One region of the Brevundimonas sp. TWP1-3 genome, then DNA from elsewhere that is predicted to be linked to it. Evidence: riboswitches for the same ligand, from Rfam matches in the RefSeq annotation. Region 1 holds a riboswitch; the other holds the start of a gene.
What was found. Region 1 has a riboswitch for cobalamin ahead of metE (5-methyltetrahydropteroyltriglutamate--homocysteine S-methyltransferase). Riboswitches for the same ligand answer to the same signal wherever they lie in the genome.
Positions count from the first base shown of each region.

Region 1 (15,416 bases):
GTCGGCTTCTTCCCGCATCAGTGGCGGGGCGGGGCGGTGCAGCCGCTGGGCGCGCCGATGAATGACTATCACGGCGTCATCGCGCCCGCAGGCGAGACGATCACGCTGGAAGAGGTGGCGCGGCTGCTGAAGGCCAAGCGGCTGAACGTGCCCGGCTGGATCGGCGCCGGCGAGACGGGGCAGGCGCGCGAGACGGTGCAGGTCGTCATGCCCGAGACGGGATACGACGCCTGGTACGCCGAGCGGCGCTCGACCTTCGGCAAATATTTCAAGGACAAGGAGCGGGCGCGCCGCAGCCTGGAGGCTGAACTGGGGCCGATCCGGGTTGAGCGCGGGCTGCGCGATCCGGTGCTGCTGGATCACCTGATCGCGCTGAAGGCGGCGCAGTATCGGCGGTCGGGCCTGCACGACATTTTCGCCTGCGGCTGGACGCGGGATCTGCTGCACGCGCTGATGAGCGAGCCACGCGCGGACTTCGGCGCCTCGATGGCGGCGATGCATGCTGGAGACAAGTTGGTGGCGGTGGAGTTCTCGCTGCACGCCGGGCGGCACTATCATTTCTGGTTCCCGGTTTATGAACCTTCGCTGGCGCGTTGTTCGCCGGGCATCCTGCTGAGCATGGACACGATGCGGCTGGCGGCGGCCGAGGGGTTCCGGGTGTTCGACTTCGGGTTCGAGGGCGAGACCTACAAGAAGTATTTCGTCAACGCCCGCCAGACGGTGCGCGAGGCCGTGGTGATGCGGCCCGGCGTGACCCAGGTGCTGGGCGACGTGACGGTGGCGGCGCTGAACCGCGCGGGCGGACGGGGCGAGGCGGTCAGGGCCTCGCTGCGCCGACGCTGGGCCACCATCGAAGCCTGCGAGGCGACACCGGTCGGGCGGTTGAGAGGCGCAGCGGTCGCGGCGCGATCCGCCGTTCAGAAAGCCGCCGCCAAGAAGAAGACGCCGGCGCGCGTCGCCCACGTCTGAAGGAGAGGCCGTCATGACCGAACGCCGCACCCGCTATCCTGGGCCGATCATCGAGGCGAAGACGCATGCCCATACGTTGATCGATCAGGGGTTCGCCGAGGACGCGGCGCTGGCGGCCGTGCTGGATCGCTATCCGGCCGAGCTGTTCGACATCAACCTGTATGACTACGACGACGAGGGGCAGGTCAGCTTGCGCACCGGCGCGCGCGGGCGTCTGTCGGGCGAGGAACTGCTGGAGGCGATCAAACAGGGACGGCTTTGGGTCAATCTGCGCGGGGTCGAGACGGGCTGGCCCGAGCTGTGGGCGGCGGCCATGAAGGACTTCGCCGCGATCCAGGCGACCTATCCGGGGATGCGGGCGGTGCGGAATGCGGGGCAGTTGATCCTGTCGTCGCCCAAGGCGCGGGTGCCCTATCATTTCGACGCGGCGGGGGTGGTGCTGTTCCACCTGCGCGGGCGAAAGCGGCTGTTCGTCTATCCGGGCGACGAAGGGCATCTGCCCGAGCGCAATATGGAACAGGTGGTGGCGCGCCAGACGACCGAGGAACTGCCCTATACGATGGCGTTCGAGGCCGACGCCCAGGTTATGGATCTGGAGCCGGGGCGGGCGCTGACCTGGCCGTTGTATGCGCCGCACCGGGTGGAGAATCTTGATCGGTTCTGCGTCAGTCTGTCGATGGATTTCCAGACCTGGCCGTCGCGGTTCAGGAATGGGGCGCTGTTCACCAATGCGGTGATCCGTAGCCGGGGCGGCCGGCCGCGCTTCACCGACGGCATGACGACGCCGGAGCTGGCGGCACGCTGGGCCGCGTCGCTGGCGCTGAAGAAGGCGGGGGCGATGAAGAGCAAGATCGCGAACTTCGAACGCGATTTCGAACCCGAGGTTGGGGCGGCGGACGGGGCGGGCGTCATTGGCCGCCCATCCTGAACTCGGGGCGTTAATTCGAGTTCATGACCTCGAGTTAAAATGACTTCGGCGCGGGCGGCGCGCACCTTCTCCTTACATTCGGGAAGGGAAGCCGCACATGAAGACCGCACTGATCGCCGCCGCCGCAGCCGCCGCCACACTGACGGGACTGGCCGCCGCGCCTGCCTCGGCCGCCGAAGTCGAAATCCGCAACGCCGTGGCGCGCGTCGTCGTCATCGTCGAGGACCGCAACGACATCGGCGTCGAGGTCACGCAGGGCCAGACGCGCCTGCCGGCCATACAGGTCCGTCGCGAAGGCGGCGACGTGAAGATCGACGGCGGCCTTCGTCGCAACGGCATGTGGGGCGGTAACGACGGCATCCGCAGCTGCAACTCGGGACGGTCGGACGCCGCCCAGCCGGGGCAGGGCGCGACGGTCGAGGTGCGCGACCTGGGGCGGATCCGTCTGGAAGACGCGCCGCTTATCGTGGTGCGCACCCCTCGTACCGTTGATGTCAGCGCCAGCGGCGCCGTGTTCGGCTCGGTCGGGCGTGGCGCGCGGTCGGTCGAACTGGACAACGGCGGATGCGGCAATTGGAACGTCGCCAATGTGGACGGCGACCTGGAACTGGGCCTTGGCGGGTCGGGTGCGATCCGCGCGGGCACGTCGCGTTCGCTGGATGCTAGCGTCGGCGGTTCCGGCTCCATCGCCGCCGGACCGACCGGCAGCCTGAAGGCGGCCGTCGGCGGTTCGGGCAATGTCGACGTGGCCAGCGTCAACGGCCGGGGCGAGCTGTCGATCGGCGGCTCTGGCGGGGTGAACGTGCGCCAGGGCCGGATGGACAAGCTGTCGGTCGCCATCGGCGGCTCGGGCGATGTCCGCTACGGCGGCGCGACGCGTGATCTGGATGTCGCCATCGCCGGGTCGGGCAGCGTCCGCGTCGCCTCGGCCACAGGATCGGTGTCTCGCTCTGTCGTCGGATCGGGAACCCTGCACATCGGGCGTTAAGACCCGTTTCTCCGCCGCGAGAGGAAAGGCCCCCGGTCGTGGAACCCCGGGGGTCTTTTTCGTGCGCGGCTTCAGCCAAGAAAAAGCCCCGGCGGATCGCTCCGCCGGGGCTCTTCGTTTTAGATCAGGCGTCGAGAATCAACGCAGGCCGAACAGCTTGGTGACGCTGCCCAGGTTGCGGCCCAGGGTGCCGCCGGCGCGGTCGCGCGATTGCAGATCGCCGCCGAAGTTGTAGCGAACGCCGACTTCGAAGGAGTCGATCGTCAGATCGGCATCTTCCAGCTCGGCGCGGTCGTAGCCGGCGAAGACGCTGTAAGGCGTCGCAGCGAAGGCGTATTCGGCGCCGACGCCGGCCGACCAGCCGTCGGTGCTGACGCCAGCGAAGTCCACGTCCGAATAGGAGGCGCGAGCGGCCAGACGCAGGGCGGGCGTGGCGTAGAAGGCGGCTTCACCACCAACGGTCCACAGGTCCGCGTCATCGACGGTGCCGTAGGACACGACGCCAGTCAGCGTGGCTTGCTGGAAGTACTTCTGACCTTCAGCGCCGAACGTCATCAGCGTATTGCCGCCGGCGATTTCTTCAGCGCCGACGAAGCCGCCGAAACGCATGTCTTCGATGGCCTTGGTCAGGTGGACGGCGCCCGACAGGGTGGTCTCGTCGCCGAAGTCGTAGTCCGAATAGGTGCCGGCGGCGTTGAAGGTCGCGGTCCAGTCGCCGAAGGCGGGGGTGGCGACGACGCCGGCGACGGTGGCGCCGTCCAGGTCGGCTTCAGCGCCGAAGGCTTCGGCCTCGGAATGGTTGTAGGCGACGCCGACCGAGCCGACGGCGTCTTGCGCGAAGGCCGGAGCGGCGAACAGGGTAGCGGCGGCGGCCGAGGCGAGGAGGATCGTCTTCATTTTCTTTTGTCCTTAGCAGTCTGTGCCCGGATGGGGGTCCAGGGAGGGCGGCTGCTATCAGGATGTGTCGAAGCTGAGCAATAAACCGCCGTTACACAAATGTCTTGAAACTGTCGTGTGGCGGATCAGTCACGCCTTGTGGTTAGAATGTGTCAGTTCGGCGCGCTTCATGGGGCAAGCGGTTAACAGCGACAATCGCATAAACATATAAGCATATCCTTATGTGTATTGACGGTGGCGCTTGGTTGATGCCATGTGACGGGGTCGTGGTCTGCACGCGGTCTTCGGAGCGCGTGGAGCTAAGAGGGAAGCCGGTGTGAAACCGGCGCTGCCCCCGCAACTGTAAGCGGCGAGTCGAGGGTCCATCTCGTGTCACTGGCGTTCGCGCCGGGAAGGCCGGGCCCGAGGCGTCGACCCGTGAGCCAGGAGACCTGCCCCGACAGATAACGTCCTCCGGCGGGGTGCCCGGTCAGGCCGCATGCGCGCCGCCGGACCTTGCACGTCCGCGTCGGCGTCCGCGCGACCCTGTCCGAAACCTGGCCACAACACAGGTTTCGAATGTCATGACCGGCTACACCGTCCAGGTCGCCACCCTCGGCTTTCCCCGCATCGGCCCCAAGAAGGAGCTGAAGACCGCGCTCGAAGCGCATTGGGCCGGCAAGATCGATGCGGAGACGCTGCTCTCCACCGCCGCCGAGCTGCGCGGCCTGACCTGGGCGCGGCAACGCGATCTGGGCGCCGACATCGTGCCGTCCAACGACTTCTCTCTTTATGATCAGGTGCTGGACCTGACCGCCATGGTCGGGGCTGTGCCCGCCGCCTATGGCTGGAGCGGCGAGAGCGTCGATCTGGCGACCTATTTCGCCATGGCCCGTGGGTCGCGGGGCGATGACCAGGTCTGCGAGCATGGCCATGTCCATGCGTCTGGCGAAGGCGTGCCGGCCATGGAGATGACCAAGTGGTTCGACACCAACTACCACTATTTCGCGCCTGAGTTCACGGCCGACCAGGTGTTCCGCCTGGGTTCGACCAAGGCGCTGGACGAATATCTGGAGGCCAAGGCGCAAGGGATAGAGACCCGGCCGGTGCTGCTGGGGCCGGTGTCCTATCTGTTGCTGGGCAAGACGCGCGGCGAGGCCTTCGACGTGCTGAGCCTGCTGCCGCGCCTGTTGCCGGTCTATGCCGAGGTGCTGCGCTCGCTGGCCCACGCCGGGGCGACCTGGGTGCAGTTGGACGAGCCCTGCCTGGTCACGGACCTGAGCGACGAGGCCAGGGCGGCCTATGACCAGACCTATCGCGTGCTGACGGACGTGACGCCGCCGATCAAGGTGATGCTGACAACCTATTTCGGGGCGCTGGGCGACAATCTGGAGACGGTGCTAAAGCTGCCTGTGCAGGGGCTGCACATCGATCTGGTCCGCGCGCCGGAACAGCTGGCCCAGGTCGCGTCGGCGGCGCGGGCCGATCAGGTGCTGTCGCTGGGCCTCATCGATGGGCGCAATGTGTGGAAGGCCGATCTGAACGCCGTGTTGGACCGGGTCGAGCCCCTGGTGGCGGCGGGGCGTCAGGTGGTGATCGCGCCGTCCTGCTCGCTGCTGCACACGCCGATCGATCTGGAGCGGGAGACGGCGCTGGATGCGGAGATCAAGGACTGGCTGGCCTTCGCGGTGCAGAAGGTCGCCGAACTGGCGATCCTGGCGCGGGCGCTGAACGAAGGTCCGGCGGCGGTGAAGACCGAACTGGACGCCTCGACGGCCTCGGTGGCGTCGCGCCGCACCTCGCCGCGCATCAATGATCCCAGGGTGCAGGCGCGGGCGGCCGATACCGATCCGGCGCTGGCGAACCGAAGCTCCAGCTTCGAGATCCGCCGCGAGATGCAGCAGCGGCGGCTGAACCTGCCCGCCTATCCCACCACGACCATCGGCTCGTTCCCGCAGACGGCCCAGGTTCGCAAGGCGCGGGCGGACCACGGCAAGGGCGTCATCGACGATGCGGCCTATGCCCGGTTCCTGCGTGAAGAGACCGCGCGGACGGTGAAATGGCAGGAGGACCTGGGGCTGGATGTGCTGGTCCACGGCGAGTTCGAACGCAACGACATGGTCCAGTATTTTGGAGAGCAGCTGTCGGGCTTCGTCTTCACCAAGGCCGCCTGGGTGCAGTCCTATGGCTCGCGCTGCGTGCGGCCGCCAATCATCTATGGCGACGTGTCGCGGCCCCGGCCGATGACGGTGGAGTGGTGGCGTTACGCCCAATCCCTGACCGACCGGCCGATGAAGGGGATGCTGACGGGGCCGGTGACGATCCTGAACTGGTCCTTCGTGCGTGACGACCAGCCGCGCAGCACCACATGCCGCCAGATCGCCTTCGCCATCCGCGACGAGGTGACGGACCTGGAGACGGCCGGCGCGGCGGTTATCCAGATCGACGAGGCGGCGCTGCGCGAAGGCCTGCCCCTGCGTCGCGCGGACTGGGCCGGGTATCTGGAATGGGCGGTCGAGAGCTTCCGCATCACGGCGTCGGGCGTTCGGGACGAGACCCAGATCCACACCCACATGTGCTATTCCGAATTCAACGACATCATCCAGTCCATCGGGGCCATGGATGCGGACGTCATCTCCATCGAGACCTCGCGGTCCAGGATGGAGCTGCTCGACGCCTTCTCCGACTATCGCTATCCGGCCGAGATCGGGCCGGGCGTCTATGACATCCACTCGCCGCGCGTGCCGTTGGTGGAGGAGATGGCGGCCCTGCTGACGGCGGCAGCGGGCAAGCTGCCGGCGGATCGGCTTTGGGTGAACCCGGACTGCGGGCTGAAGACGCGAGGTTGGCCCGAGACCGAGGCGGCGCTGACGAACATGGTCTCGGCCGCGAAAGCCGCGCGGGAAGAGACGGCGCGGGCGTGAGCGTCACGCTTATCGACATGGTGTTCCCTGGGGACGCCAATCACCACGGGACATTGTTCGGGGGCGTCGGTCTGGCGCACCTGGACAAGGTCGCCTTTCTGGCCGCCGCGCGTCATGCGCGGCGGCCGACCGTGACGGCGGGGTGCGAGCGGATCGACTTCGCCGCACCGGCCCGGATCGGGGAGATGGTGGAGGCGACGGGCAGGGTCGTGCGCGTCGGGCGCACGTCGATGGGCGTCGAGGTCGAACTCTGGGCCGAGGCGCCGGTCAGCGGCGAGCGGCGGCTGTGCACGCGGGGCGTCTTCAACATGGTCGCGCCGCGAGAGGAAGGGCAGGGCGACCTGGCGCCTCTACAGGAAGATATGCCCGAGGACGACGGCTGGCTGAGGGCCGTGGAGATGGTCTTCCCGACCTGGACCAATCACTACGGCACGCTTTACGGCGGTGACGCGCTGAAGCTGATGGGCAAGGCGGCCTTCATCTGCGCCACGCGAAAGGCCAGGGCCGTCATGGTCATGGCGGCGTCGAACCGCATCGATTTCTCGTCTCCCATAAGAGAAGGCGACATGATCGAGCTGGCGTCGCGCGCGGCGAAAGTTGGTCGGACGTCGGTGACCATAGAGGTCGAACTCTGGGCCGAAGGGCTGCTGACCGGTGAACGCCGACGGTCTGCAGCGGCAGAGTTCATCATGGTGGCGGTGGACGAAGCCGGACGGCCCAGGCCGATTTAAAGGCCGGCGTCGGCGCTTGAGATCGCCTGACGAAATCCTGTGTCAGCACGGGTTTGCGCGCTTGACGAAATCAGAATCGGTAGGCATAAGCCACCACTCTTGTTGGACCGGCTGTGCAGTTCGCTGCAAACGCGGTTCGCAGGAACGACCTAAGTCACTGTTCTTTGCAGCTTCTTGGGACTTCAGCGGCCTTCGCGGGTAACTGCGTGGGCCGATCGTTTTTGCGGATTTGCGTTCCCTGAGGGCTTTTTGCCCGAAGGCCTTCGGTCTTTGAAATGGTTCACAGGGACGCGGTCCTCCGACCGCATTGGAAGTAAGCACCGATATGGATCAAAGCATCCGCATCAGGCTCAAGGCCTTTGATCATCGCGTCCTCGATTTCTCGACGCGCGAGATCGTCAATACAGCCAAGCGCACCGGCGCGACCGTTCGCGGTCCGATTCCGTTGCCGACCCTGATCGAAAAGTTCACCGTGAACCGCTCGCCGCACGTCGATAAGAAGTCGCGTGAGCAGTTTGAAATCCGCACGCACAAACGCGTGCTCGACATCATCGACCCCACCCCGCAGACCGTGGACGCGCTCATGAAGCTCGACCTGTCCGCCGGTGTGGACGTCGAGATCAAGATTTAAAGTAGAAAGAGGCGGGATCCGATGCGCACGGGCGTGATCGCCAAGAAGCTGGGCATGACCCGCGTGTTCGCCGATGACGGCGCGCACGTACCGGTCACTGTGCTCCAGCTCGACGGCTGCCAAGTCGTCGGCCAACGTACCCAGGAGCGTGACGGTTACGTCGCCCTCCAACTGGGTGCTGGCACGAAGAAGGCCAAGAACACCAACAAGGCTCAACGCGAGACCTTCGCCAAGGCGGAAGTCGAGCCGAAAGCCTATGTGACCGAGTTCCGCGTCGATGCGGACGGTCTGCTGGACGTGGGCGCCGAACTGTCGGCCGAACACTTCCTGGTAGGCCAGAAGGTCGACATCCAGGGCGAGACCATCGGTAAGGGTTTCGCCGGCGCCATGAAGCGCTGGAACTTCGGCGGCCTTCGCGCCACCCACGGCGTTTCGGTCTCGCACCGTTCGCACGGTTCGACGGGTAACCGTCAGGATCCGGGTCGCACGTTCCCCGGCAAGAAGATGGCCGGCCATTACGGCACGGAAACCGTCACCACCCAGAACCTGACCGTCGTCCGCGTGGACGCCGAGCGTGGCCTGATCCTGATCAAGGGCGCTGTCCCCGGTCATGACGGCAGCTACGTCAAGGTTCGCGACGCCATCAAGAAGGCTCGTCCGGCCGACGCTCCGTTCCCCGGTGCGCTGAAGTCGAGCAAGTCTGCTGCTCAACCCGCCTCGACTCCGGCTGAAGAAGCCCCTGTCGAAGCGACCGAAGGCGGTGAAGCGTAATGAAACTCTCTGTCATCCAACTCGACGGCAAGGCTGCTGGCGACGTGGAACTGTCGGACGCCGTCTTCGGCATCTCCGACATCCGCGGCGACATCCTGGCCCGCACCGTCAACTGGCAACTGGCCAAGCGCCGCGCTGGTACGCACAAGGTTCAAACCCGCAACGAGAACTCTCGTACGGGCAAGAAGATGTACAAGCAAAAGGGCACCGGCGGCGCTCGTCACGGTTCGCGCCGTGCACCGCAGTTCGTTGGTGGTTCGCGCGCCTTTGGTCCGATCGTTCGCGATCACGGCTTCTCGCTGCCGAAGAAGATCCGCGCGCTGGCCCTGCGTCACGCCCTGTCCTCCAAGGTCAAGTCGGGCGACCTGATCATCGTCGACACCGTCTCGGTGAAGGAAGCCAAGACCGCCTCGCTGCGCGAGACGCTCGGCAAGCTGGGCTGGACCAAGGCTCTCATCATCGCGGGTCCCGAAGTCGACACGAACTTCGGCCTGGCCGCACGCAACATCCCGCACATCGACGTGCTGCCGAACGCCGGCCTGAACGTCTATGACATCCTGCGGGCTGACAAGCTGGTGCTGACCAAGGCCGCCATCGAAGCGATCGAAGCTCGCTTCAGCGATAAGGAAGCCGCGTAATGGCCGCTCAACCTACCGCCAAGCACTACGACACGATCCTCTCGCCGATCATCACCGAGAAGGCGACGATCCTGTCCGAGCAGAACAAGGTCGTCTTCCGCGTCGCCGACACGTCGACCAAGGACGAGATCGCCGCAGCGGTCGAAAGCCTGTTCAAAGTCAACGTCCTGAAGGTCAACACCCTGGTTCAAAAGGGCAAGACCAAGCGCTTCCGGGGTATCCTGGGTCGCCGGGTCGACATCAAAAAAGCGATCGTGACGCTGGCCGACGGCCAGTCGATCGACGTCACCACGGGGCTCTGATCAGATGGCCTTGAAACATTACAATCCGACCTCGCCGGGCCGTCGCGCCCTCGTGCTGGTCGACCGTTCGGAGCTCCACAAGGGCCGTCCGGAAAAGTCGCTGACCGAAGGCCTGACCAAGTCGGGCGGACGCGGGCAGGGCGGTCGCATCGCGGTCCGCTTCCGCGGCGGCGGCGCCAAGACCCTGTACCGCCGGATCGACTTCAAGCGTCGTAAGTGGGACATGGTCGGCACGGTCGAGCGCCTGGAATACGATCCGAACCGCACGGCCTTCATCGCCCTCGTGACCTACGAAGACGGCGAGAAGACCTACATCATCGCGCCGCAACGCCTTAAGGCCGGCGACACGGTGATCGCGGGCGAAAAGACCGACGTGAAGCCGGGCAACGCCATGCCGCTTCGTTCGATGCCGGTGGGTACGATCATCCACAACATCGAAATGAAGCCGGGCAAGGGCGCTCAGCTGGCCCGTTCGGCAGGCGCCTACGCCCAACTGGTGGGTCGCGATCAGGGTTACGCCCAGATCCGTCTCGGCTCGGGCGAACTGCGCATGGTCCTGGACGGCTGCATCGCCACGGTGGGCGCGGTTTCGAACCCCGACCACATGAACCAGAACCTGGGCAAGGCCGGTCGCAAGCGTCACATGGGCTTCCGCCCGCACGTTCGCGGCGTCGCCATGAACCCGATCGACCACCCGCATGGTGGTGGTGAAGGCCGGACCTCTGGTGGTCGTACCCCGGTTACACCGTGGGGCAAGGACACCAAGGGCACCCGTACCCGTAAGAACAAGGCTACGGACAAGTACATCATCCGTACCCGCCACGTTAAGAAGGCTCGCTAAGAATGGCCCGCTCCTCCTGGAAAGGCCCGTTTGTCGACGGGTATCTGCTCAAGAAGGCCGACGCCGTTCAAACGTCGGGCCGCAAGGACGTGATCAAGACCTGGTCGCGCCGTTCCACCATCCTGCCGCAGTTCGTCGGTCTGACGTTCGGCGTCCATAACGGTCAGAAGCATGTGCCCGTGTCGGTCTCGGAAGAGATGGTCGGCATGAAGCTCGGCGAGTTCGCCCCGACCCGGAGTTTCCCGGGTCACGCGGCGGACAAGAAGGCCAAAAGGAAGTAACTGATGGCCCAGACAAAAAATGAGCGTCGGGTCGCCCCGACAGAGGCCCGCGCAAAGCTGGTCAACGTACGCATCAGCCCGCAAAAGCTGGGCCTGGTCGCCGCATCGATCCGCGGCATGCCGGTCCAGAAGGCGCTGAACGAGCTGGAATTCAGCCGTAAACGTATCGCGACCGACGTCCGCAAGGTCCTGTATTCGGCGATCTCGAATGCCGAGAACAACCACAACCTCGACATCGACAACCTGATCGTCGCCGAGGCCTATGTGGGCAAGAACCTGGTGATGAAGCGCTTCGCGAGCCGTGCTCGTGGTCGTTCGTCGCGCATCCTGAAACCGTTCAGCGAGATCACCATCGTGGTCCGTGAAGCCGGCGAGGCCGCCTGATGGGTCAGAAAATCAATCCGATCGGTCTGCGCCTCGGCGTGAACCGTACGTGGGACAGCCGTTGGTTCGCCGCCGGCGCCGACTACTCCCGCCTGCTGCACCAGGACCTTAAGTTGCGCGAGTGGCTGCGGGAACGTCTGGGCGCCGCCGGTGTGTCGCGCATCATCATCGAGCGCCCTCACAAGAAGTGCCGCATCACCATCTACGCCGCCCGTCCGGGCGTCGTGATCGGTAAGAAGGGCGCTGACATCGAGAAGCTCCGCAAGGACATCTCGGCGCGCACCGAAGGTGAAGTTCACCTGAACATCATCGAAGTCCGCAAGCCGGAAACCGATGCGCAGCTGATCGCTGAAAACATCGCGCAACAACTGGAACGCCGCGTGGCCTTCCGTCGCGCCATGAAGCGTTCGATGCAGTCGGCGATGCGTCTCGGCGCCAAGGGCATTCGTATGAATGTCGCTGGTCGTCTGGGCGGTGCGGAAATCGCACGTATGGAATGGTACCGCGAAGGTCGCGTGCCGCTTCACACGCTGCGCGCCGACATCGACTATGGTTTCTATGAAGCCAAGACGACCTACGGCATCATCGGCGTGAAGGTCTGGGTCTTTAAGGGTGAAGTGCTGGAGCACGATCCCATGGCGCAGGACAAGCGTTGGGCCCAGGAAGCGTCGGGTCCGTCCTCGAACGAAGGCCGCGAACGCGGCGGCCCCCGTGGCGACCGCGGTCCGCGTCGCGACCGGGGACGTGAGAACTAAGTCATGTTGCAACCGAAGAAGACCAAGTACCGCAAGGCCTTCAAGGGCCGGATCCATGGCTCGGCCAAGGGTGGCTTCTCGCTGAACTTCGGGTCGTATGGCCTGAAGACGCTGGAGCCGGAACGCATCACTGCGCGTCAGATCGAGGCGGCTCGCCGCGCGATCACGCGCCAGATGAAGCGTCAGGGCCGCGTCTGGATCCGCGTCTTCCCCGACCTGCCCGTCACGGGCAAGCCGGCCGAAGTCCGGATGGGTAAGGGCAAGGGCGCCGTGGACCACTGGGCCGCGCGCTGCCACCCTGGCCGTATCCTGTTTGAAATCGACGGCGTTCCGGACGATGTCGCCCGCGAAGCGCTCCGTCTCGGCGCAGCCAAGCTGCCGGTCCGCACCAAGGTGGTGACCCGCATCGACGCCGGCGTCGCTCATGTCGAGGTAGCCGCCTGATGACCAAGATCGCCGACTTGCGGTCGCAAACGACCGACCAGCTGTCCGACGAGCTGCTGAAGCTCAAGAAGGAACAGTTCAACCTGCGCTTCCAGGCGGCCACCGGCCAAATGGAAAAGACTCACCGCGTTGGTGAAGTCCGCAAAGACATCGCACGCATCTCGACGCTTCTGCGCGAGCAGCGTGCGGCCTCGTAAGGAAACGAATATGCCCAAGCGAATTCTTGAAGGCGTGGTCGTGTCCGACAAGGGCGAAAAGACCGTCGTCGTGAAGGTGGAGCGCACGCTGCTTCACCCCGTTCTGAAAAAGATCGTTCGTCTTTCTAAGAAGTATCACGCGCACGACGAAGCCAACGCGCTCAAAGTCGGCGACATCGCTCGCATCGTCGAGTGCGCCCCGAAATCCAAACTGAAGCGCTGGGAAGTCCTTTCCAACGCCTCGGCCTCGTAATCAGAAGGATCTGATCTTATGATCCAGATGCAAACTAACCTGGAAGTGGCCGATAATTCGGGCGCCCGCCGGGTCATGTGCATCAAGGTGTTGGGCGGCTCCAAGCGCCGCTACGCCTCGATCGGCGACACAATCGTCGCCTCCGTGAAGGAAGCCATCCCTCGCGGCCGCGTGAAGAAGGGCGACGTCGTTCGCGCCATCGTCGTGCGCACCGCCAAGGACATCCAACGCAAGGACGGCTCGGTCATTCGTTTTGACAAGTCGGCCGCCGTCATCGTCAACAAGCAAAACGAGCCAGTCGGCACGCGGATCTTCGGCCCGGTTCCTCGCGAACTGCGCGCCAAGAACCACATGAAGATCATCTCGCTGGCTCCGGAGGTCCTGTAACATGGCCGCCAAGATCAAAAAGGGCGACCGCGTCGTCGTCCTCACCGGCAAGGACAAGGGCCGCACGGGCAACGTGCTGAAGGTCCTGCCTACCGAAAACCGCGTCCTCGTCGAAGGCTGCAACATGGTTCAGCGCCACACGCGCCCGAGCCAGGCTGACCCGCAGGGCGGTATCAAGAACAAGGAAGCCTCGCTTCACCTGTCGAACGTCGCGATCGCCGACGCCAACGGCAAGGCGACCCGCGTCGGCTTCAAGATCGATGGGGACACCAAGGTCCGCATCGCCAAGACGACGGGAGACGTCATCTGATGGCTACCGAAAAGTACACTCCGCGCCTCAAGGACGAGTATCACGCTCGCATCCGCCAGGTGATGAAGAAAAAGTTCGGCTACACGAACGAAATGCAGGTGCCCAAGCTGGACAAGATCGTCCTGAACATGGGCATCGGTGAAGCCGTCGCGGACTCCAAGAAAGCGAACACCGCCCTCAAGGATCTGACGGCCATCGCCGGTCAGAAGGCCGTCGCCACCAAGGCCCGTAACTCCATCGCCGGCTTCAAGCTGCGTGAAGGCATGGTCATCGGCGGCAAGGTCACCCTGCGCGGCGACCAGATGTACGAGTTCCTGGACCGGTTCATCACGATCGCGCTGCCGCGCGTGAAGGATTTCCGTGGTCTGAAGGGCACGTCCTTCGATGGTCGCGGCAACTACGCCACGGGTCTGAAGGAACACATTGTGTTCCCCGAGATCAACTACGACCAGATCGATCAGATGTGGGGCATGGACATTGTCGTCTGCACCACGGCCAAGACCGATGAGGAAGCCAAGGCTCTCCTCACCGAGTTCAAGTTCCCGTTCGTGAAGAACTGAGCGGGAAGGGAAGAGCACAATGGCTAAGAAAAGCGCCGTAAACCGTAACGAAGCCGTCAAGGCCCTGGTTGCGAAGTATGCCGCGAAGCGGGCCGCCCTGAAGGCGACCGCCAACGACGAAAACCTGCCGCTGGAGGAGCGCTTCGACGCGCGCCTGAAGCTGGCTGAACTGCCGCGCAACTCCGCGCCGAGCCGCATTCGCAACCGTTGCGAAGTGACGGGTCGTCCGCGGGCGTTCTATCGCAAGCTCAAGATGAGCCGGATTGCGCTGCGTGAACTCGGCAACCAGGGCCAGATCCCTGGCCTGACGAAATCCAGCTGGTAAGGGGAGCGAACAGACATGATGATCAACGATCCCCTGAGCGACATGATCGCTCGCATCAAGAACGCGGCGACCCGCAAGCGTTCCAAGGTGCTGACCCCCGCTTCTCGTCTGCGTCAGCGCGTCCTCGACGTGCTGCAGGACGAAGGCTACATCCGCGGCTACAACCTGGTTCAGAACCCGGGTGAGTTTCCGCAGTTCGAGATCGAGCTGAAGTACTTCGACGGTCAGCCCGTCATCGCCGAGATCGCTCGCGTGTCCAAGCCGGGCCGCCGCGTCTATTCGGCGATCGGCGATCTGAAGCCGATCAAGAACGGCCTCGGTATCTCGATCCTCTCGACTTCGAAGGGCGTCATGTCCGACGCCTCCGCCCGCGACGCTAACGTCGGCGGCGAAGTCCTCTGCAGGGTCTACTGATATGTCCCGTATTGGCAAGAAAACCATCGCTGTGCCGAAGGGCGTGACTGTCACGCTCGACGGCCAGAAAGTCACCGTGAAGGGCCCCAAGGGCGAGAGCTTCTGGACCGTCGCCGAAGAAGTCGAAGTCACCCAGGAAGGCGACGACCTGTCGCTGGGTCTGCGGTCGGACACGCAACGCGGTCGTGCGATGTGGGGCCTGTCGCGCACCCTGGTCGACAACATGGTCGTCGGCGTCACCTCCGGCTTCGAAAAGTCGTTGGAGCTGGTCGGCGTGGGTTACCGCGCCGCCATGAAGGGCGACGCCCTTTCGCTGCAACTCGGCTTCTCGCATGAAGTCGATATCGCTCCGCCGGCCGGCGTCAGCTTCGCAGTGCCGAAGCAAACCGAGATCAAGGTCTCGGGCGCTGACAAGCAAGCCGTCGGTCAGATCGCCGCGGTCATCCGCAAGCTGCGTCCGCCGGAGCCCTACAAGGGTAAGGGCGTCCGTTACGCGGGCGAGAAGGT
Region 1 covers NZ_JAFCTP010000003.1:157,971-173,386, reverse strand. The annotation lists gene ACP693_RS17295 (GNAT family N-acetyltransferase) at 1-969, shown strand, start outside; gene ACP693_RS17290 (transcriptional regulator) at 983-1,897, shown strand; gene ACP693_RS17285 (GIN domain-containing protein) at 1,995-2,885, shown strand; gene ACP693_RS17280 (hypothetical protein) at 3,024-3,782, opposite strand; cobalamin riboswitch at 4,033-4,235, shown strand; gene metE (5-methyltetrahydropteroyltriglutamate--homocysteine S-methyltransferase) at 4,346-6,685, shown strand; gene ACP693_RS17270 (acyl-CoA thioesterase) at 6,682-7,416, shown strand; gene rpsJ (30S ribosomal protein S10) at 7,742-8,047, shown strand; gene rplC (50S ribosomal protein L3) at 8,069-8,818, shown strand; gene rplD (50S ribosomal protein L4) at 8,818-9,456, shown strand; gene ACP693_RS17250 (50S ribosomal protein L23) at 9,456-9,758, shown strand; gene rplB (50S ribosomal protein L2) at 9,763-10,599, shown strand; gene rpsS (30S ribosomal protein S19) at 10,602-10,880, shown strand; gene rplV (50S ribosomal protein L22) at 10,884-11,264, shown strand; gene rpsC (30S ribosomal protein S3) at 11,264-12,019, shown strand; gene rplP (50S ribosomal protein L16) at 12,023-12,463, shown strand; gene rpmC (50S ribosomal protein L29) at 12,463-12,660, shown strand; gene rpsQ (30S ribosomal protein S17) at 12,671-12,913, shown strand; gene rplN (50S ribosomal protein L14) at 12,932-13,300, shown strand; gene rplX (50S ribosomal protein L24) at 13,302-13,610, shown strand; gene rplE (50S ribosomal protein L5) at 13,610-14,170, shown strand; gene rpsN (30S ribosomal protein S14) at 14,190-14,495, shown strand; gene rpsH (30S ribosomal protein S8) at 14,511-14,909, shown strand; gene rplF (50S ribosomal protein L6) at 14,911-15,416, shown strand, end outside.

Region 2 (15,416 bases), on a different contig from region 1:
GGTCCAGAGCCGCGGCGGTTTCTTCTAGTGCGGCGGCCTGTTGCTCGGTGCGGCGCGACAGGTCGTTGGTGGCGGTGGTGACCTCGGCCGTGCCGGAGCGCATCGCCCCGACCAGTTCGATGATGTCGCCCATGGTCGCCGTCAGGGTGTCGGCGGCGGCGTTGTAATCGTCCTTCAGCTTCTTGCTGCGCTCGGCGAAGGTGGTGGTGATCCGATAGGTCAGGTCGCCGCGCGCCAGGGCCGCCAGGCCGTCGCCCAGGGCCTCGACCACCACGGCGTCTTCGGCGGCCAGCCGTTCGCGATCGGCCTCGCCGGCGAGGCGGGTGGCGCGGGCGCTTTCACGCATGGTCTCGGCCTCGGTCTCGGTCTCCTTCTGACGCAGGGCGGCGTCGCGGAAGGCGATGACGGCGCGCGAAATCTGGCCGATGTCGTCGCCGCGCGAGACCCAGGGGGCGTCGAAGTCGGTGCGGCCCTGACGAAGGGCCTCCATCCGGTCGCACAGGCCTTTCATCGGCGAGAACATCCGGCGCGACACGACCAGGCAGGCGCCGACCGTCAGCAGGGCCACGACCAGGCCACAGGCGAACAGGGCGATCATCACATTGTTCACCGAGGCCATGAAGTCGGCCTTGGGAATGCCGACATACAGCACGCCGATGGTCTGGCCCGCCGTGGTCTTGATCGGGTCGTAGGCGACGAAATAGGGCTTGCCCAAGATATCGGCCTGGCCGCGATAGGGCCGGCCGTCCTTGAGCACGGCGTCGAAGACCGGGCCAGGTTTCAGCCGGGTGCCGACCGCGCGCGAGCCGTCGTCCTTGACCACATTGGTGGTGACGCGCAGGTCGCCCAGGAAGACGGTGGCGGTGCCGCCGACCAGGGTCTTCACCCGATCCACGGGGGCGGTGAAGTCGTTCATCGGCGTCGAGCCGACGTAGAGTTTGCCGTCGCGCGCGGTGAAACCGTCGCCATAGTCGGCCAGCACGTTCCAGGCGACCCGCATATTGGTTTCCTGACGCTCGGCCGCTCTGGACTCGGCGTCGCGGGTCAGAAGGACGGCGGCGAGCGCCATCACGGCCACGGTCAGGGCGCCGAGGGCGGCGATGACCATCAGGGCCGTCTTGGCCGACAGGGAAAGGGCGCTGAGCTTCATCGTCTCGTTCGGTTGGAGCGGCGTGGAGGGCGAAGCTCAAGTCTGGCCGAATGAGGTTAAAATTCTCAACCTATAGGGGTTCTTGCGTAGTTACGGTCAAGCCAGACCCTTGAGCCGGTACAGGGCTTCCAGCGCCTCGCGCGGGCTGAGGGCGTCGGGATCGACGTCCTGCATGGCCTTGTCCAGCGGCGACGGACCGCGCATCGGTTCCGGCTCGGCGACGGCGAACAGGGGCAGGTCGTCCAAGCGGGCGGCGGCGGCCTTTTCACCCTCCAGCCGGTTCAGAACCGAGCGGGCGCGGGCGACGACGGCGGCGGGGACGCCGGCAAGCTTGGCGACCTGGACGCCGTATGAGCGGTCGGCCGCGCCGGGCGCCGCCTCGTGCAGGAAGACCAGCTCGCCGTTCCATTCGCGCGCGACCATGGACAGGTTGCAGACGTGGTCCAGCCGCATCTCCAGCTGGGCCAGCTCGTGATAGTGGGTGGCGAACAGGGTGCGGGCGCGGTTGGTCTCGTGCAGGGCCTCGGCCGTGGCCCAGGCGATGGCCAGGCCGTCGTAGGTGGCGGTGCCGCGGCCGATCTCGTCCAGCACGACGAAGCTCTTCGGCGTGGCCTGGGTCAGGATGGCGGCGGTCTCGACCATCTCCATCATGAAGGTGGAGCGGCCGCGCGCCAGGTCGTCGCCGGCCCCGACGCGACTGAACAGCCGGTCCACCACGCCCAGCCGCATCGAGCGGGCGGGCACGAAGGCGCCGGCCTGGGCCAGGATCACCAGAAGCGCGTTCTGGCGCAGGAAGGTCGATTTACCCGCCATATTGGGGCCGGTGACGATGGCGAGGCGCGATCCGTCCTGGCCTGACCCGTCCAGCCGGGCGTTGTTGGGGGTGTAGGGCGACCCCTGCGCCTTGACCGCCGCCTCGACGACAGGATGGCGACCGGCCTCGACGCAGAAGGTCAGGGTGTCGTCCACCACGGGCCGGGTCGCGCCGACTTCCTGCGCCCATTCGGACAGGGCGGCGTGGGCGTCCAGTTCGGCTAAGGCCTCGGCGACGGCCTGCAACGGCTGGGCCAGGCGGGCGGCCTCGCGTCGCCAGCCCTCGAAGGTCTCGCTTTCAATGGCCAGGGCGCGGTGGCCGGCCTGGCTGATCTTGGCGTCCAGTTCCGACAGTTCGACCGTGGTGAAGCGGACCTGGCTCGCCAGGGTCTGGCGATGGATGAAGGGGCTGTCTGGGCCGGCGCGGAATAGGGGTTCCGCCGCCTTGGCCGAGGTTTCCAGGAAGTAGCCCAAGACGGCGTTGTGCTTGACCTTGAAGGGCACGCCGGATTCGGCGACGGCGCGGGCTTCCAGGTCGGCGACGACGCGGCGGCTGTCGTCGCGCAGGGTGCGGGCGGCGTCCAGTTCGGGGCGATAGTCGGGGCGCACATAGCCGCCGTCGCGCGCCAGGTGCGAGGGCTCGTCCACCAGACCGTCGATCAGATCGGCCTTCAGTCGCGACACGTCGGGCGAAAGGGTCAGCCGGTCGAGCGCCGAGGCGATGCGGCGCGGCTGGCCGGTCAGGGGATCGACTTGACCCACGAACAGGCTGGCGACGCCCTCGGCGATCGACAGGCCGATGCGCACGGCCGCCAGATCGCGCGGGCCGCCGCGTCCCAGGGCCAGCCGTCCGACGGCGCGGGCGATGTCCGAGGACGCCTTCAACGCCTCGCGCAGGTCGCGCCTCAGATCGCGCCGCTCCAGCAGCCATTCGACGGCGTCGAGCTGCTCGTTGATCGCCAGCGGATCGCGCAGGGGGCGGGCGATCCGTTCGGCCAGGGCGCGCGCCCCGCCCGAGGTGACGGTGCGGTCGATGCAGGCGAGTAAAGACCCCTCGCGCTCGCCGCGCTGGGTGCGGTCGATCTCCAGACTGGTGCGGGTCGCCGGGTCGATGGCCAGAAAGCCGCTCTCGCCCAGCCGACGCGGCGGGGCCAGGGCGGGAACCTTGCCGGCCTGGGTCGTCTCAAGATAGGCGGCGATCAGGCCGAGCGCCGAGACCTCGGCCTCCTCGAAGGCGCCGAAACCGTCGAGCGCCGAGACGCCGTACAACCGTTCGACCCGCACCCGCGCGGCCTGGGGTTCGGCGATGGCGGAGGCCAGCGCCTGGACCACGCCGCCCGAGCCGTCCAGCGCTTCGCGCGTCGCCTCGTCCGAATACATCCGGTCGGTGACCAGAACCTCGGACGGTCGGAAGGCGGCGAGGGCCGCGCCCAGGTCTTCGATTGAGCAGGCGACGGAATCGACCGCGCCGGACGACAGTTCGACCACGGCGACCGCCGCCCTTCCTTTGCGCACCGCGACCGCCGCCAGGCGATTGGCGCCGCGCGCGTCCAGCAGACTGTCCTCGGTCAGGGTGCCGGGCGTCACGACCCGCACCACGCCGCGATGGACCACGGATTTGCCGCCGCGCTTCTTGGCCTCGGCGGGGTCTTCCAGCTGTTCGCAGATGGCGACCTTGTGACCCATGCGGATCAGGCGGGCGAGGTAGCCCTCCATGGCGTGAACCGGCACCCCGGCCATCGGGATGTCCTCGCCCTGGTGCTTGCCCCGCTTGGTCAGGGTGATGCCCAGGGCGGCGGCGGCGACCTCGGCGTCCTTGAAGAACAGTTCGTAGAAGTCGCCCATGCGGAAGAAGAGGATGGCGTCCGGCTGACCCGCCTTGGCCGTCAGATATTGCGCCATGAACGGCGTCGCGCCCTCCAGCGAAGCGGCGATTTCGGGCGGGTGAGTGACGGGGGCGTTCATGTGGCGACAGGGTGACGGATCGCGCCCGGCGGCTCAAGGCCGTTGAACGGCCCTTGCACAGGCTTGTCGCCCCTGCGATAGGCCGCGCCAGGCGGTTTAGGGAACACGGTGAGACACCGTGGCTGTGCCCGCAACTGTAGGCGGCGAGAGCGTCGTCCGTCCGGGGTCTGACGACTTCGGCGCCACTGGGTGACTGGGAAGGCGAGGACGGCGGTTTTTGACCCGCAAGCCAGGAAACCTGGCCGCCTGTGTCGCTCGCTGCTGTCCGGGACCAGACAGAGGCGCGGGGACTTAACCGTCGCAGCGACCCGACCTTGCGCCGTCCAGACCCTCGCGGTCTGGCGGGTCGGCTCGCTTTGAACGGTCTCTCGCGCGCACTCGCGGGACCGAAACGGGGATCTCGCTCAATGAAGCGTTCCATTCTTCTCTCGACGGCTGCTTTTTCTGTAACGATTGGCGCCTTCGCCGCGCCTGCCTTCGCCGCTGATGATGCGACCCAGCTGGACGACGTCGTCATCACCGCCACCCGCATCCCGGCCATCGTCGCCGACACGCCCGGCGCCCGCGTCATCGACGCCAAGACCATCGAACAGCGCGGCGCGATCTTCGCCGCCGACATCCTGGCCGACGTGCCGGGCCTGTCGGTGACGCGCACGGGGGCGTTCGGCGGCGTGGCCCAGGTCCGCATGCGCGGCGCCACGCCCGGCAAGACCTTGGTGCTGGTAGATGGCGCGCCCGTCAACGATGCGGCCGAGCCCAACGGCGCCTATGACTTCTCCAGCTTCGAGCTGGCCGACATCGAGCGCATCGAAGTGCTCAGCGGCCCGCAGTCGTCGCTGTGGGGTTCCGACGCCATCGGCGGCGTGATTGCCTTCACGACCAAAGAGATCGACGGCGTGCGCGCAGAGGCCGAGGCCGGCAGTTTCGACACGGTGCGCGGCCGCCTATCGGCCGGCGTCGCTAACGAGACTTACGCCGTCAGCGCCTATGTTTCGCGGTTCGACACCGACGGCATCTCCGCCGCCGACGAGGCGGACGGCAATCCCGAGGCCGACGGCTTCCGCAGCACGACCCTGGGCGCCAAGGGCCGCTACGCCTTCTCGGACCTGGTCAAGGTCGACGGCTCGGTGCGCTGGAATAAATCAAAGGCCGATCTAGACGGCTTCCCGGCCCCGACTTTCGCGTTGGCCGACACCGACGACACCCAGGAAAGCGAGCAGTGGTCGGGCTTTGGCCGGGTGACCGCCCAGGCGTTCGGCCTGAACCATCAGTTCAGCGTCTCCGCGTCGGATCTGGACCGCAGCTCGGTCAGCGACGGCTTCGGTTCGACCTTCACCGGCGACCGTCAGGCCTATCGCTGGCAGGCCAACGGCAAGGCGCAGGACATCGACTATGCGTTCGGCGTCGAGCGCAACGAGGCGTCGGCGGCTCTGTCGTCGGGCCTGTCGCGCGACCTGTCGATCACCTCGGTGTTCGGCGTGGCCCAGTATGACGTCGGCGCGCTGAACCTGACCGGCGGCCTGCGTTACGACGACACCGACGATTTCGGCTCCAAGACGACGGGTCGCATCTCGGCGGCCTATGATCTGGCCGGCGGGTTCATCCTGTCAGGCGCCTACGGCACGGGCTTCAAGTCGCCGACCGTCAGCCAGGCGGTCTGCGACTTCTGCTTCGCACCGCTGCCCTATCCCGAACTGAAGCCGGAAACGGCCGACAGCGTCGAGATCGCCCTGGGCTGGGCCTCGGCCGATGGCCGCTTCGACGGTCGCGCGACCCTGTATCGCCTGAACGTCGAGGACCAGATCACCTATACTGCCGGACGCTACATCAATGTGGCCAAGACCCGGTCGGACGGGTTCGAGCTGGAAGGCCGCGCCTTGCTGGGCGCCGGTTTCGACCTGACGCTGGCCTATGCCTGGACCGACGCCGAGGACCGCACGACGGGCCTGCGCCTGTTGCGCGTGCCGGAACACGCCGGTGCGGCGACCCTGGGCTGGACCGGTGATCGCGTCTCGGGTGCCCTGACGGTGCGGGCGGAAGGCGACCAGGACGACTCGGGCGGCTTCTCGACCGTGGCGCGCGACGGCTTCGTCACCGCGAACCTGAACGCGGCCTATGAACTGACCGACCAGGTCACATTGACGGCGCGGATCGAGAACCTGAGCGACGAACACTATCAGCAGGTGTTCGGTTACGGAGAGCCGGGGCGGTCCGGCTATGTCGGGATCAGGCTGCGCTACTGATCCGGGCGCGGGCGCCGGCGGTGAAGGCCGCCGGCGCTTCCAGCGCCAATGACCCCCAGTCCAGATTGGGGCAGGGGGCGTGGGCGGCAGCCAGGATGGCGCGCAGTTCGGCGGCCGAGGCGACGCTGGCCACCACCTTGTCCACCCCTTTGAGCGCCAGGGCGTAACCCAGGGCCGCCTGCATCGGGTCGCAACGCTGCTCGGCTAAACGCCGGCGCGTGCGCGACAGGGCCTGGGCGTGGCTGGCCAGTTCGGCCGGAAGATCGTCGCCGCCCGCGAACAGCAGGCCGCCGGCGAAGACCGAAGACAGATGAACGGATGCGCCCGTATCGGCGATGGCCTCCAGCACGCCGTCCTGGGCCGCGCGTTGGTCCAGCAGGCTGCACGGCACCTGGACGACGTCCGCTTCGAGGCGGCGCGCCAGCAGGGCGGGACCGTCTTCCAAAGTGGCGCAGAAACCAATGCGGCGATAAAGGCCGCGATCCTTGAGGCTGCGGGCGCGATCCCACAGGGCGCGACCTTCGGCGCCGGCCAAATCGGCGGCGTTGGAAATCAGCAAAACGTCGCCGCGGGGCAGGCCCATCCGTTCCAGCGAGCGCCGGGCGCGGGCCTCGACCCGGTCCAGACCTTCGCTTAACGGCACGGTCCGCACCGTGACCTGGAAGGGCGAGGGGAAGGGCCAGGCCTGACCCAGCAGACGCTCGCCGTCGCCCTCGGGCCGGGTGGCGATCAGTTTGACCCCGGCGTCGGCTCCCGTCTGAAGCAGAAAACGCATGGCCTCTTCACGAGCGCCGGACGGCGCGCTCATGAAGGCGCCGGGCGCGCGTTCGGGCTCTGTCACCACGGCGAGAGCCAGGCGATGGATGGGCGACGACGCCGAAGGTGTGGCGGGGGAATACGACACGCCCGCACAATGACGCCCAATGCTTAAGGGACGCTGAGCGAGACCTTAAGCGAACCCTACTTATCCACCGCTGATATGCGCAATCCGGCGAAAATCAGACATCCGCGTCTGGCTGGCGATCCGGGTGGGCCGAGGCGAAGGCGGGGTGGGCTCCGGCGGTCGCCTCGATGGCCAGAAGGCGGGACCAGGGGGACAGGTCCATGTTGAACCGCCGCGCCGAATAGAGCTGTGGAATCAAATAGCAATCCGCCAGCGTCGGCGCGTCGCCGAAACACCAGGCGCCGCCGTGGCGCGCGATCAGGGCCTCAAGCGCATCGAATCCCGGCGCGATCCACCCGGCCGCCCAGGCGTCGACGGTCGCCTGATCGGCGTCGAAGTTCGACCGCAAGGCCTTCAGCACTCGCAGGTTGTTCAGCGGGTGAATGTCGCATGCGATCAGGGCGGCCATGGCGCGCACGGCCGCCCGATCGTTGGCGGTCCTCGGCAACAGGGCCGGTTCGGGGTGGGTTTCCTCCAGCCACTCCAGGATGGCCGGGCTCTGGGTGACGATCAGGTCGCCGTCCTGCAGGGCGGGCACCATGCCCTGCGGGTTCAGGGCCAGATAGTCGGCGGTCTTCTGCTCGCCCTTGCGCAGGTCGTGGGCGGCGAAGTCGTAGCCGAGCCCTTTCAGGTTCAGGGCGATGCGGACGCGGTAGCTGGCGCCCGAACGCCAATAGCCGTGCAGGATCATGGCTGGATCTCGAAGCTGAGCGTCTCCAGACCCTCGACGGTGACGACCACGCGGTCGCCGGGGCTGACCGGGCCGACGCCGGACGGGGTGCCGGTGAAGATCAGGTCGCCGGGTTGCACGCTCCACAGGGCCTGCGCCGCCGCGACGATGCGGTCGGGGTTCAGGATCATGTCGTCCAGCGCCCCCGCCTGCTTGACCTCGCCGTTGACGCTGAGGCCGATGGCGCCGGCGGGATGGGGCAGGGCGCCCAGGGTGATCGGGCCACACGGCGCGGACTGGTCGAACCCCTTGGCCGCGTCCCAGGGGCGGCCGGTTTTCTTGGCCTCGGCCTGGAGATCGCGGCGCGTCAGGTCGCAACCGACGGCCCAGCCGACGATGGCGACCCCGCCGTCGGCATCCGGCCCGATGGCCGCGACCAGTTCGGCCTCGTAATGCAGATTGGCCGTCGCCGACGGGTAGGCGGGGTTGGCCCCGTCCGACACCACGGCGTCGCCGGGCTTGGCGAAGAAGAAGGGCGTCTGCTTGTCGGGGTCCGACCCCATCTCGCGCGCATGGGCGGCGTAGTTCTGGCCCACGCACAGGATCCGGCGGACGGGAAACCGCTGGTCCGATCCGACGATCGGCAGCGATGGGATGGAGCGGGGCGGGAACAGCCATTGGGTCATGCGACCGTTCTAGTGCGGCGAAAAGCCCGTGGCGAGGGCAGAGGCGGGCGCCCATCTGTTGGAACCTCGTTCGGAGTGTGGCGTTGCCAGACGGGGTTCTCTATTCTACCGCCAAGCTTTCAACGGAGCGCGCATCATGGCCACCACCAAGGCCCGAGAAGACATCAAGGCCGACCTGAAGACCCTCAAGGAGGATCTGAAGACCGGCGCCCGCGAGGAAACCCAGCGCCTGCGCGAGAAGGCCGCCGAGGCCGAAGCCAAGCTGCGCGCCAAGAGCGACGAAGTGCGCGACCAGGCTCGTGGCTATTACGACGAGGCCCGCGTGAAGGGCCGCGAATATTACGACGACGCCGCCGAACGCTTCGACGAGGCGCAACGCTATGTCGTCGAGCGCGTGCAGGAGCGTCCGCTTCAGTCCACGGCCGTGGCTCTGGGCGTCGGCGTCATCCTGGGCCTGCTGCTGGCCGGCCGCCGCCGCTGATGTTCAAGGGCATCGTCAAAAAGCTGGTGGCGACGGCTGTCGTCGCCGCCAGCGTGTTTCTGGCCGTCGTCTTCCTGGGCTTGTCGATCTTCTATGCGCTCAGCCTGACCTTGACGCCGCTGGGCGCGGCGGCCGTGACCTTCGGTCTGTTCGCCCTGGTCGCCCTGATCGTGGCCGTCGTTTTCCTGAAGGGCGACAAGCACGACGAGAGCGATGAAGAGGACGAGCCGGAAGGTCTGCTGGGCAAGGTGATCCATATCGTGCGCGAGCGCCCGATCGTGGGCGCCGTCGGCGGTCTGGGCGCGGCCTTCCTTCTGCTGCGCAATCCGGCCCTGGCGGCGATCGTCGCCAGCATGGTCGCCGAGCGCAAGATGGATCAGGGCGGCTATTCGCGCCGTCGTCGTCGATAAGCCAATCGAAGGACGGAACGGCCAAGCCGCGACAACGTTAATGTATAGGACCGACGAACGGCTCTCGGGTCGCCGGCGGCAACATCAACTCAGGAGAGCCAAACCCATGATGCGTTGGGCAATTATCTTCCTGGTCGTGGCCTTGGTCGCGGCCGTCCTCGGCTTCGGCGGCATCGCGAACTTCTCGTTCGAGATCGCTAAATTCGTCGCTGTCGTCGCCATCATCCTGTTCGTCATCGCCCTTGTGGCCGGCGGACTTCGCGGACGCGGCGGCACGCCCCGACTCTAACGGGCGAGACAATCAGATCGAGGGGCGGGACTTCGGTTCCGCCCCTTTTTCTATGCGCGACACCGATCCCGAGAAAGAACTTTACAATACAAAGTTTGTGGGCGATGCTTCCTCATCGAATTTGAGGAGGAGAGACCCATGACCCGCGAGACCCAGGCCATTCAGGACGACATCGCCTATATGCGCAGCCTTGCGCACGACGGGCGCCACGCGCCCTTGTTGGCGGGACCGATCCTGATCACCGCCGCCATCGTGTTTGGCGGCGCCAGTCTGGGCCAGTGGGCCCTCCAGTCCGACGTTCTGGACATCAGCCCCTGGGCGCAGCTTTGGTTGTGGATCGGCTCCGGCGCTGTCTTCGCGGTCGCGCTGACGATGCTGATCGGGCGCATGAAGGGCAAGCCGGGCATCAACTCCGCCGGCAACAAGGCGGTCGGCGCGGCCTGGTCGGGCGTCGGCTACGGCATCTTCGTCACCTGGCTGGCGCTGGTGGCCTTGTCGTTCAAGACCGACAACTGGTCCTGGATGGCGGTGATGCCGACAACCGTGCTGGTTGCCTATGGTTCGGCCTGGATGATCGGGGCGGCGATGACGAAGACGCGCTGGATGTCGGTGACGGCGCTTGCGGCCTATGCCGGCGCGGTCGCCGTGGCCTGGTTCATCGACAGCGCCATGATCTATCCGGTGTTCACGGTTGTTCTGATGGCCGTCGCCCTGGTTCCGGGCATCATCCTGATGCGTCAGGAACCGTCGGAGATCGTCTGAGCATGGCCGATGATTTCGATATCAGCCGGATCGACGATGTGATCCACGGGCGCATCCGGCTGGGGATCATGGCCTATCTGTCGGGTGCGGGGACGGCGGACTTCACCACCCTGAAGGCCCGGTTGCAGACCACGGACGGCAATCTGTCGGTCCATCTGCGCAAGCTGGAAGAGGCCGGTTTCGTTGCCGTGACCAAGAGTTTCAAGGGCCGAAAGCCCCTGACCGAGGCCAGTCTGACCGACCAGGGACGCGACGCCTTCGTCGCCTATCTCGATGCGATGGCGGGCCTGCTGCCAGAGCGGTGAAATCAAGCTAGAAGCGCGGGTATGACCACCCGTCTTCATGCCTTCGAGGCCATCGACAACTTCCGCGACTATGGCGACTACGCCACGACGGCCGGGCGGCGCGTGCAGCCTGGCCGTCTGTTGCGTTCGGCCCACCATGCGCGGGCGACCGAGGCGGATCTGGAGCGGCTGCGGCAGCTGGACATCGGGGCGGTGGTCGATCTGCGTCGCCCCGGCGAACGTCGAGATCAGCCGTCGCGTCGGCCGGAGGGCTTCACCGGACGGGTGATCGAGGGCGGCGTGGACGACGGGGCCGAGGCGCCGCACATCACCTTCCTGAAGACCGCGGACCTGACGCCGGAGTCGGGTCGGCGCTTCATGGCCAAGACCTATCGAACCCTGCCCTTCGACGCCTCGCATCTGGATGTCTTCGCCCGCTATTTTCAGGCGCTGGCGGATCAGGATCGGGCGGTGGTGATCCACTGTGCGGCGGGCAAGGACCGGACGGGGTTTCTCGCCGCCCTGACCCACCACCTGCTGGGCGTGTCGCGCGACGACATGGTCGAGGACTATCTGCTGACCAATGTCGCCGTCGATCTGGCGGGTCGCGCGCCCGGCATCGCCAAACAGCTGCACAAGGTGACTGGCCGGATCGCGTCGGATGACGCCATCGTCGCCTTCCTGGGTGTCGAGGCCGCCTATCTGGAGGCGGCGTTCTCCGAGGTCGAGGCGCGGCATGGGTCGGTGGACGCCTATCTGGGCGACGCCCTGGGTGTGGATACCGCCCGGCGCGAGCGGATCGTGGAGCGACTGTCGGCGTGAGCGATGTTCTCAGCCACGTCGTCACGCGCGATGCGCCGTGGGCGGAACCCGTCGCGGTCGCGGCGGGTCTGGGCGGCCGTGACGGGGCCTTGGCTCTCTTGTCGGACGGTGGACCGGGGGGGCGCTGGTCGCACGTCGCCACGGCGCCGGACCTTGTTCAGGTCGGCCCTGTCGATGACGCCGCGCCGTTCCAGGCGCTGAGAGATCCGGCGTTCGGCGCAGGCGTGGTGGGCCTGGCCGCCTATGACGCAGGCGCGCGGCCGGCGACCGGGCGGCGAGAGACGACATGGCCCGACCTGATGCTGGCCCGCTACCCGGCCATGCTGACCTTTGATCATCATCAGCGCACCGTGCGCGCGGTGGGACGAGGGGCGACGGCGGAGCGGGCGGATGTGGCCGCAGCGGTCGCCCTCGGCTGGTTGGCGAACGCCGCCGTCGTCGCGCCACCGTCGGCGCCGGCAGAGACCTTCGAGGCCGAGATGTCGCCGGGCGCCTATCGCGCCGCCGTGTCGGACGTGGTGGAGCGGATCGCGGCGGGCGAGCTGTTCCAGGCCAATATCGCGCAGGCCTGGTCGGGGGCGTTGAAGCCGGCCGCCGATCCCTTCGACGTCTTTCTGCGACTTCAGCAGGATCGCGCCTCGCCGTTCGGGGCCTATTGGCGGATCGGGGAGCGGGCGCTGGTGTCCAACTCGCCCGAGCTTTTTCTCGCCTTCGACGCCGCCAGCCGACGCATCGAGGCCCGCCCGATCAAGGGCACCCGCCCCCGCGCCCTCGACCCGGTCCAGGACGCCGCCCTGGCGGACGCTCTGAAATCCAGCGCCAAGGACCGGGCCGAAAACCTGATGATCGTCGACCTGATGCGCAACGACCTGGCGCGGGTGTCGCAGCCGGGGTCGGTGCGGGTCGAAACCCTGTTCGAGGTCGAGAACCATCCGACCGTGCATCATCTGGTCTCGACGGTGACGTCTCAGGCCGATCCCGGCATCGGCCCCGCCGACCTGCTGGAGGCGACCTTCCCGCCAGGCTCGATCACCGGCGCGCCAAAGCATCAGGCCATGAAGGTCATTGCGGCGCACGAACCGCCGCGCGGTCCCTGGTGCGGATCGCTGTTCTTGATCGAGGAGGGCGGCACGTTGACCGCGTCGGTCCTGATCCGCACGGCCGGCTTCGAGCGGTCGGAGGGCATATGGCGCTTCCGCACCCTGGCCGGCGCGGGCATCGTCGCCGACAGCGATCCAGTGGAGGAAGAGGCCGAAACCGACGCGAAGATTTCGGCGATGCGCGACGCTCTGATCGGATATTAGGTCAGCAGCCCGTGCAGGCGATCACGTCGGCCGTGCGGGGACGCAGATAGGCCATCCGCTTGAACTGGGTGACGTAGGGCGCGACGCGATCGAACGGCGATCTGTAGTCGTAGTTCGCCTCGGACACGATGACGGATTCGCCGTCGGTGAGCATGTCGGAAGGGAGCTTGGCTTCCGCCACCGTCAGTTTCGCGGTGATGCCCTTTCCGACGCTCCAATCGACCCGGTAGGTCGTCGCATTGACCCGCGTGACGCTTGAGACCCGCTGGGTTAGGCCGCTCGCTGCAAAAGGTTTCATAATCAGATCGCCGAAAGCGAGCATATCCTGGATTTCGGTCTTGGTGACCGAATCGGATTGGGACACCAGGTCCGCCGTCATCGCGGCGACATGTCCCGTGCGTTTCAGCGCCATATAGCCCTGGCAGAATTCGACCATGCCGAAATAGAACACGATCAGGATCGGCGCGAGGAAGGCGAACTCCACCGCCGCCAGGCCGCGCGTGTCGCGTCCCAGCGCCCTGAAGCATGAGATCAGGCCGGACCTACGCATTCCAGGGCTCGTTGCGGAAGGCGGTCGTGGAGCGCAGTATGATCTTGCCGACCCCAAGCGGCGAGGTGGCCTGGCTCAACATCGGGGTAGCGAGCGGATGCACATACCAGACGCTGACCAGAATGAAATCGCCAGGCTTGCCGCCGTCGTAGATGGTCTTCTTCTCGTCCATCGCGCCGTTGGTGATCGGATCGGGAGGATTGGGCTCGGTGAATTTGGGGATCACGCGGACGTCCACGGTCGCGCGATTGGCGCAGTCGCTTTCGAACAGCATCATGCGGCTGCAGAACTCGGTCTTGAAGCGGGCGGCGTTGAACTTCTGCTGATCGGCCTGTCCGGTGCGGACCAGGCGGCCGGCTTCGGTGGTCGCCGTCTCCATGACCGAATCCAGAATGAACACGACGCCCAGTTCCAGGATCGAGAAGATCATCAGGAAGAAGGGAAGAGCGACCATGGCGAACTCGACGGCCGCCGCGCCTTCACGCTTGGGTCGGCGCCGCGAACGACGCTGACTGGCGGCCGATAGATCCGGGGCGCTCATATCCGGGGTCAGGGGGCGGTCGGCGCGGCTGTCGGAGCGACGCGAACGCTGGGCGCGCAGGAAGAGCCGCAGGCCATTTCCGTCGCTTGGGCGCCGCGCCAGACGCGAACCGAACCCGTCGAGCCCCCGGACACGACGATCTCGCGCTGGAACAGGGTGCGGCCGACGCTGTCGATCACGGCGACCTCGGTGACGCCATAGCCCTTGCCGACGATGAAGAGGGTGTTGGCGTCGACCATGGACACGTCCGCGATCTGCGAGTTGCCGACGATGACCGAGGCGGCCGCGCCGCGCAGCTGGACCCGGGTCGAACGATCAATCTCGACGTTGAGCGGTCCGTTCTGGGCATGCGCCGCGATGGGGGCGGCGACGAGGGCGAAGGCGAGGACTTGCGCCAGGACGGGGGCGGAGATGCGAGACATCGGCGGCTCTGAATGACGGCGCGTGCGGACGCGGACGCACGCATGATGCGCCGATGATTCTCAACAAAGGCTGAAGCGTCGGGATGAGAATTTTCTTTGGTAAATCTGCGCGTAACCAAACCTCGTGACTCAGATTTAACGGGGGTCTGGCATTTTGATCCTGCGTTTGGGGGTCAAGCGGGCTACCGGCTCCCCCCGCCAAGTTGCTCGCTAGACCATTTTGAAAAAAAAGGACCTACCCATGACCAAGTTCATCTCGCGCTTCGCCAAAGACGAATCGGGCGCCACCGCCATCGAATACGGCCTGATCGCTGCTCTGATCGCCGTCGCTCTGATCACGGTGCTCGGCACCATGAGCACCAGCTTGAAGGCGACCTTCACCAAGGTCTCGACCGAACTGAACAAAGCGAACACGTAATCGTCGAGTGATCGACGTAGAGACGGGGGCCGGAGCTGAAAAGCTCCGGCCCCTTTTCTTTTTGGCAACCCAACCTTAAGCCCTGCCGGGCAAGATAGGCGTCATGGATATTCTGCTGCTCATCGTGCTCGGCGTGTTTCCGGCCCTCGTGATCGTCGGAGGTCTGCATGACCTGATCACGATGAAGATTCCCAACTGGGTCTCCCTGGCCCTGATCGCCGCCTTCTTTCCCGTCGCCTTGCTGATCGGCGCCGCGCCGATGGACATCGCCATTCACGTCGGGATCGGCGTGGCTGCACTTTTGGTCGGAATGGGCATGTTCGCGGCCGGATGGGTCGGCGGCGGCGACGCCAAGCTGCTGGCCGCCAGCTGTCTGTGGATGGGATCGACCGGCGTCGCGCCCTTCCTGCTGTGGACCGGCATCGCGGGCGGCGCCTTCTGCCTGTTCCTGATGACCGCGCGTCAATATTTCCCGATGGTCGCGCCGTCGGTGTCGCAAGGCTGGGTCGTCAATCTGATGCAGCCCAAGGGCGACATCCCCTATGGCGTCGCCATCGCCGCTGGCGCCCTGTTGGCCCTGCCGGAAAGCGGTCTGCTGCTGACCTTCGCGTCGGGTCGTTGAGGTTGCACGGACCAGCGTTCGCACCGCTTAGGAAGCGTTAA
Region 2 covers NZ_JAFCTP010000001.1:778,971-794,386, forward strand. The annotation lists gene ACP693_RS03925 (methyl-accepting chemotaxis protein) at 1-1,150, opposite strand, end outside; gene mutS (DNA mismatch repair protein MutS) at 1,247-3,928, opposite strand; cobalamin riboswitch at 4,004-4,189, shown strand; gene ACP693_RS03935 (TonB-dependent receptor plug domain-containing protein) at 4,336-6,171, shown strand; gene ACP693_RS03940 (aldo/keto reductase) at 6,155-7,075, opposite strand; gene maiA (maleylacetoacetate isomerase) at 7,170-7,805, opposite strand; gene ACP693_RS03950 (fumarylacetoacetate hydrolase family protein) at 7,802-8,470, opposite strand; gene ACP693_RS03955 (DUF883 family protein) at 8,607-8,951, shown strand; gene ACP693_RS03960 (hypothetical protein) at 8,951-9,361, shown strand; gene ACP693_RS03965 (DUF1328 domain-containing protein) at 9,468-9,650, shown strand; gene ACP693_RS03970 (hypothetical protein) at 9,789-10,412, shown strand; gene ACP693_RS03975 (transcriptional regulator) at 10,415-10,717, shown strand; gene ACP693_RS03980 (tyrosine-protein phosphatase) at 10,739-11,518, shown strand; gene ACP693_RS03985 (anthranilate synthase component I family protein) at 11,515-12,822, shown strand; gene ACP693_RS03990 (TadE/TadG family type IV pilus assembly protein) at 12,824-13,372, opposite strand; gene ACP693_RS03995 (TadE/TadG family type IV pilus assembly protein) at 13,365-13,913, opposite strand; gene ACP693_RS04000 (pilus assembly protein N-terminal domain-containing protein) at 13,922-14,335, opposite strand; gene ACP693_RS04005 (Flp family type IVb pilin) at 14,577-14,753, shown strand; gene ACP693_RS04010 (A24 family peptidase) at 14,857-15,375, shown strand.
Region 2: linked by a shared signal. The riboswitch ahead of ACP693_RS03935 (TonB-dependent receptor plug domain-containing protein) and the one ahead of metE (5-methyltetrahydropteroyltriglutamate--homocysteine S-methyltransferase) in region 1 are both predicted to bind cobalamin.